Martelella endophytica: one gene and its partner. The protein of the gene in region 1 binds, or shares a complex with, the protein of each later gene. Links are inferred from orthologs where the notes say so. Each region holds a gene or a part of one and is shown in the gene's direction. Other genes may lie near its edges. The genes, in order: dapF and TM49_RS20835.

Region 1 (3,155 bases):
CGGGCCGATGAGGCTGGTGACCACCAGGCCGACGATGCCGGTGTAGAACAGGCTGACCTCGGCGCCGTCATAGCGCCCTGCAAGACGGGTATAGAGCGAATAGAGCGAGAAGGTGATGCAGCAGCCGACGGGGATCAGTGTCAGCATCGAGAAATTGGCGTCGAACGGATTGATGATGATCAGCACGCCGAACAGACCGATGATGATGGCGATCCAGCGCCGCCAGCCGACCTTCTCGCCGAGAAGTGGCACGGAAAGCAGGGCGACCACCAGCGGCGCCGACATGAAGATCGCCTGGCTCTGCGCCAGCCCGACCATGGCAAACGACAGGATGGAGACAAAGATCTGCCCCACGAGCAGCAGGCTCCGCCAGATCTGCAGGCCGAGATGCTGCGTGGCGATCGCCTTCCTGAAGCCGACCGGCGAACGCGCGGCGAGGATGACGACGAACGCGCCAAACGCCCAGAACCGCACCATCGAAATGAAGAAGGGTGAATAAAGCGGTCCGAGATGGCGCGTGATGGCATCCTGGATGGCGAAGATCGTGATGGCGGAGAAGGCGAAGACGATACCGGAGACCTTCATGCACAAAACCTGCCAGCACTGCGGCCGGCCCGGCCTGGGGCGGCGGACGACTTCGAAATGGTAAACAACATGAACAGAACTTTCAGATGCCCCGGATTTCGGCGGGGCAGCGGCGTCAGAATGGCGAGGCTCGGGGAGGAGAGGTCGCCGGGGAGGGATGGGCCGACACTACACCGTGAGAAACCCGCTGGCAAAGGCTTGAAGGTGGTGCATCAGTTTTCCGCGCGTTTTTTTGGCGACGGTCGGATATCCACTGGTGACCGGCGCCGTTCTTGACCATATAACGCGCCGGGAAGAGATGAGCGGAGCCACGCGATGACGCAGACGAACGACAAGGCGCCGATGATGCGCATGAACGGGCTTGGCAACAAGATTCTCGTGATCGACATGCGCGGCCGCCAGGACAAGGTGACGCCGCAGGCGGCGATCCGCCTCAACGCTCACCCCGACACGGCCTTCGACCAGATCATGGCGCTCTACGATCCGCGCGACGACGCGCCGGACGGCTGGATCGACATTCTCAATTCCGACGGATCGATGGCGCAGGCCTGCGGCAACGGCACGCGCTGTGTCGTCGACTACCTGAACGCGGCCTCCGGCCAGACCCGCTTTGCCTTCCGCACCATTGCCGGTTCACTTCTTGCCGAACGCCACGGCGATGGACTGATCTCGGTGGACATGGGCCCGCCGGAATTCGAGTGGGAGAAGATCCCGCTCGCCGGCCCGGCGGCAGATACGAAGCACATCGCGCTGGCCGAGCCGCATGAGGCCGACCCCGCCCTGCAGCGTTTCTCCGCCGCTTCGATGGGCAATCCGCACGCGGTGTTCTTCGTGCCGCGCGATGTCGACAGTTACGACATCCTCGCTTTCGGCCCGCGCTACGAGCATCATCCGATGTTTCCCGAGCGCGCCAACATTTCGCTGGCGCAGGTCACTTCGCCGTCCTCGCTGTCGCTGAAGACCTTCGAGCGCGGCGCCGGCCTCACGCTCGCCTGCGGCTCCGCCGCCTGCGCCGCCGCTGTCTCCGCTGCCCGTACCGGGCGCACGGGCCGCAAGGTCACGGTCTACCTGCCGGCCGGCGCGCTGGAAATCGACTGGCGCGAGGACAACGACCACGTCGTCATGACCGGGCCTGCCGTGCTCGAATGGCGCGGCGCGGTTGAGCCCGCAACGGGCGAGTGGGAGCGGCTTTAGGCATCGCGCCCAGCCTTTCCTCCACCAGACTGAGCTTCCAATCCGGCCGGGATTGCGCCATATAGCGGCCAAACGAAACCGCGACGAGCGCGATGACCATCAAGACCCTGACATTCGGCTGCAGGCTGAACACCTATGAGAGCGAAGTCATGCTCAAGGCCGCGCAAGAGGCGGGGCTTGAGGATGCCGTTCTGGTGAATACCTGCGCGGTGACCGGCGAAGCCGTGCGCCAGGCGCGTCAGGCGATCCGCAGGGCGCGACGGGAGAACCCCTCGGCCCGCATCGTTGTGGCCGGCTGTGCGGCGCAGACCGAAAAGGAGACCTTCGCGAAGATGCCGGAGGTCGATGCGGTGCTCGGGAACGCCGAGAAGCTGGAAGCACGACACTATCGCGCGTTGCCGGATTTCGGCGTCGCCGCCGAAGAAAAGCTGATCGTCAACGACATCATGAGCGTGACCGAGACGGCGCCGCAGATGGTGGAGAGCATTGACGGCCATGTGCGTGCCTTTCTGCAGGTGCAGAATGGCTGCGACCACCGCTGCACCTTCTGCATCATCCCTTATGGTCGCGGCAATTCCCGTTCCGTGCCGATGGGCGCCGTCGTTGATCAGGCCCGCAGGCTTGCCGAAGAGGGCTATCGCGAGATGGTGCTGACCGGCGTCGATGCCACATCCTATGGTGCCGACCTTCCGGGCGCGCCGACGCTCGGCCTGCTGGCGAAGACGCTGCTGAGGCAGGTGCCGGAGATTGCCCGCCTCAGGCTGTCCTCGATCGACAGTATCGAGGTCGATCGCCATCTTCTCGATCTCATCGCCGACGAGCCGCGCTTCATGCCGCATCTGCACCTGTCGCTGCAGCATGGCGATGACCTGATCCTGAAGCGGATGAAACGCCGGCATTCCTCCGCCGATGCGCTCGGCTTCATGGCGAAGGCCCGCGAACTGCGCCCCGGCATTGCCTTCGGCGCCGATTTCATCGCCGGGTTCCCGACGGAGACCGAGGCGCATTTCGAAAATCTGGTGCGGCTTGCCGAAGAGGCCGATATCGCCCGGCTGCATGTCTTTCCCTATAGCCCGCGTCCCGGAACGCCGGCAGCGCGGATGCCCCAACTCGACCGGGCGCTGGTCAAGGAGAGGGCGCGGCGGCTGCGCGAAACGGGCGAAAGGCTGATGCGGAACCATCTCGACCGCATGGTCGGCACGACGGTCACCGTGCTGACCGAACGCGGCGAAAACGGCCACAGCGAAAACTTCACGCCGGTTGCTACGCCGGGCTTTGCGCCAGGGCTCTTTGTGGAGGCCTGGATCACCGGTCACGAGGGCGGCAGGCTTGCCGCGGAGCTTTCGCGGCGTTGACAAGGCTTGCCGGCCCAAAGG
Region 2 (3,288 bases), 2.5 Mb from region 1 along the record:
AATAGCGCCCCGCCTCCGCCCCCTCGACACGCGCCGCCAGATATGCCCGAGAGGCCGCCTGCACCGGGCCGAAGGCAAGCCCGATGATCACGCCGTAAGCAAGAAACGCCTTTTCCGCTCCGGCTGAGAACAGACCGCCGCCACCGGGCCCGAGCGGAAGCAGCCCGAACAGGGTCGCGCCATCGTCCGTCGAGACGACGCCGAGCGTCGCCATGATCAGCATGACGAGGGCGGTGACGATCACCGGGCCGGCACTCACCAGCCGCCCGAGCCGGGCAGCGATGAAGCAGCCGAAGATGGCCGCGACGTTCAGCACGATGCCGAAAATGCCGATCTCCATGGTCGACCAGCCGAAGGTCGCCGCCGCGAAGGCGCCGCCGAGGATCAGCAGGCCGTTGACGCCGTCCATGTAGAGCATGCGGGCAATGAGGAAGCGGAGCAGGTCCGGCCTGTCCTTAAGCGAGAGCACCGTCCGTTTCAGTTCGGAGAGGCCTTCGGCAACGGCATGGCCGGCACGCTTGCGCCGCGCGATATCCGGCGTGAAAACCAGCATCGGCAGCAGGAAGATGAGGTACCACGCAGCCGAGAGCGGTCCGGTCAGCCTCGCCGGCTCTCCTGCGATGGCATCGAGCCCGAACAGTGCGGGCTGGCCGAGAAGGGTGAGGCCGGTATCGGGATCGGCAGCGAACCAGAGAAGGAAGCTGATGAGAAAGATCATGCCGCCGAGATAGCCGAGCCCCCACGCATCGTTCGAGGTCCGGTTGAGAGCTTGAGGCGGCACCAGATGCGGCAGCATCGCATCGTTGAAGACCACGGAGAGTTCGGCCGCGACGGTCGCGAGCACGATGAAGGCCGCCGGCCAGAAATAGCCGCTGCCGGGCGCGGCAAGCCAGAGCATTGCGAGGCCTGCGACCTGCAGGACGGCGAGCATGCCGATGAACCGCTTGTTGCCGCCGGCCGCATCCGCGAGCGCGCCGGCCACCGGCGCGCCAAAAGCGATGATGATGCCGGCAACCGTCGCGGCATTCGCCCAGGCCGCCTGGCCCGCAACCGGGTCGGCCCCGAGCTCGTTGACGAAATAGGGACCGAAGATGAAGGTGGTGACGACGGTGAAGAAGGGCTGCGCGGCCCAGTCGAACATCATCCATCCGAAAACGCCGCGTCGGCCACCCGTCGCGATATCTGTTTCGTCGCCGGCAATCGTCAAGCCACCATCCCCTGCATAGAACGTGCGGCAGCATTGTCTGCGGCACTGTGCTTGTCCAGAGCGGACATCGTCGTTGCGGTACTGTCGCGGCACCTCTTCGCCGGATCGGCAGACGGTTTGCCTTTCCCGCCTGATGCGCTAGGGATGGTCGCGTCAGCCCCTGCCCCAAAGGAAATCCCCGCCATGCCTGCACGACGCGCCCACGACCTGCCCTATCGCCCGAATGTCGGCGTCATGATCCTCAATCCCGAAGGCAAGGTCTGGCTCGGCCGGCGGCTTTCGGAGAACAACACCGAGTCCGATGGCACACCGCAGCTCTGGCAGATGCCGCAGGGTGGCATAGATCCCGGCGAGACGCCGCTTGTGGCGGCAAAACGCGAGCTTTACGAGGAGACCGGCATGAAGACGGTCGAACTCCTTGCCGAGACCAGGGGATGGATCAACTACGATCTTCCCGACCATCTGATCGGTATCGGCCTGCACGGGCGCTACCGTGGCCAGACCCAGCGCTGGTTCGCCTTCCGCTTCAACGGCGACGAGAGCGAGATCGCCATCGATCCGCCGCCTGAAGGCCACGCGCGCGAGTTCGATGCCTGGCAGTGGGCCGATATCGACGCGCTCCCCTCGCTCATCGTCGCCTTCAAGAGGGCGGTCTATGAACAGGTCGTCGCTGAGTTCCGGCACCTCGTTTCCGGCTGATCTGCCGAAACTTTCGGTCGTGCAATGCGTTCTTCAGGTGCGGGGAAGCCCGCCGCCGCAAGAGGGATCCCGATGCCGCCCGGCAGGTTCGAACAGTGCCACATCGTGTTGAACGCCAATGCGGGGAGCGCCGAGAAGGCGGACCTGGCGGAAACGCTTGTCGAGCGCTTCACCGAAGCCGGCATCCGCGCGACCATCGATGCCGATCGCGAAGCGCCGCTTGAGGCGCGTATTCTTCGCGCCGTGGAAAGCGAGGCACCGCTGATCGTCGCCGCCGGCGGCGACGGCACGGTCACGGCGATCGCGGAGGCCCTGATCGGTACCAGGAAGACGCTTGCCATCGTGCCGCTTGGCACGGCCAATCTTCTCGCGCGCGATCTCGATATCCCGCTGGATATCGATACGGCGATCGGCGCGATCCCCGACATGCACGTCCGCCACATCGATGCTGGCGTGCTGAACGGCCGGGTTTTCCTGCACAAGGTGGTGGTCGGGCTGGTGCCCGGCATTGCCGCCGGACGGGAACGCATCCGCCACCGCTCCGGCCTTCGCACCTATCTGGGCCTCGCCGCCTATTTCCTGCGCCGCCTCGCCCGCGCCCGACCGATGATCGCGCGGATCGAAAACGGCGAGAGCCGCACCGAGAGGCTCTATTCGGTGGCTGTGGCCAACAATGGCTATGACGAGGGCTTCGGGCGCTTCTTCGCGCGAAGCCGGCTTGATCGCGGCGTGCTCTGCCTCTACCGCATCCGGCGGCTGACACTCGCCGATGTTTTCCGACTGACCATCGGCATGCTCATCGGCCGCTGGCGCAATGACGTGGCGATCGATGTCGCCGAAGTGCGCACGGTGCGGCTGCGCGGCCGCAAGCCGGCAACGCAGGTGATGATCGACGGCGAAATCGCCCTGATCACCGGCACGCTCGATTTCTCGATCCGACCCGGCACCGTGGCGGTGCTGGCACCCCCAAGCTGACGGGAGAGCCCCGATGCGCATCGCCCACCTCTCAGACCTCCACTTCGGACATCACGACGACGGGCTTGCCGGCATGATTGCCGACGAGGTCAACGCCCGCCGACCCGATCTCGTCGTCGTCAGCGGCGATTTCACCCAGACCGGCAGCGAGGCCGAATTCGAAACCGCCGCGGCCTTTCTGGAAACACTCGATGCGCCATTCTTCGCCGTGCCCGGCAATCATGATGTCCCGGCGCGCAACCTGCTCGCACGCTTTACCGAGCCATACGGCCTCTATCGCACCCATATCCACCCCGAGATCGAGCCCCTGTTTGAGGGGCGAAAGGTGGTGCTTGCCGGCATCAACACGGCGCGGCGGCTGCGACTCGGCCTGAACTGGTCGCACGGCTCGATCAACGGAAAGCAGC

What was found.
Region 2: the proteins of dapF (region 1) and TM49_RS20835 are in contact, whole or in part, in a solved structure (PDB 5YGU), measured with the Escherichia coli proteins. The link is inferred for Martelella endophytica from one-to-one orthologs.

Annotation. Positions count from the first base shown.
Region 1 is NZ_CP010803.1:1,967,189-1,970,343, forward strand. The notes cover bases 4-2,839. They hold dapF (diaminopimelate epimerase), read left to right. Parts: upstream 4-900; coding sequence 901-1,779; downstream 1,780-2,839. Other genes in these bases: TM49_RS08875 (DMT family transporter), read right to left, coding at 4-585; mtaB (tRNA (N(6)-L-threonylcarbamoyladenosine(37)-C(2))-methylthiotransferase MtaB), read left to right, coding at 1,872-2,839. Outside these bases: more of TM49_RS08875, read right to left, coding at 1-3; more of mtaB, read left to right, coding at 2,840-3,134. UniProt on the Escherichia coli protein: Involved in the succinylase branch of the L-lysine biosynthesis and in the biosynthesis of the pentapeptide incorporated in the peptidoglycan moiety. Catalyzes the stereoinversion of LL-2,6-diaminopimelate (L,L-DAP) to meso-diaminopimelate (meso-DAP).
Region 2 is NZ_CP010803.1:4,468,720-4,472,007, forward strand. Bases 180-3,148 are described here. They hold TM49_RS20835 (RNA pyrophosphohydrolase), read left to right. Parts: upstream 180-1,390; coding sequence 1,391-1,906; downstream 1,907-3,148. Other genes in these bases: TM49_RS20830 (MFS transporter), read right to left, coding at 180-1,144; TM49_RS20840 (diacylglycerol/lipid kinase family protein), read left to right, coding at 1,979-2,881; TM49_RS20845 (metallophosphoesterase family protein), read left to right, coding at 2,895-3,148. Also shown: more of TM49_RS20830, read right to left, coding at 1-179; more of TM49_RS20845, read left to right, coding at 3,149-3,288. UniProt on the Escherichia coli protein: Master regulator of 5'-end-dependent mRNA decay.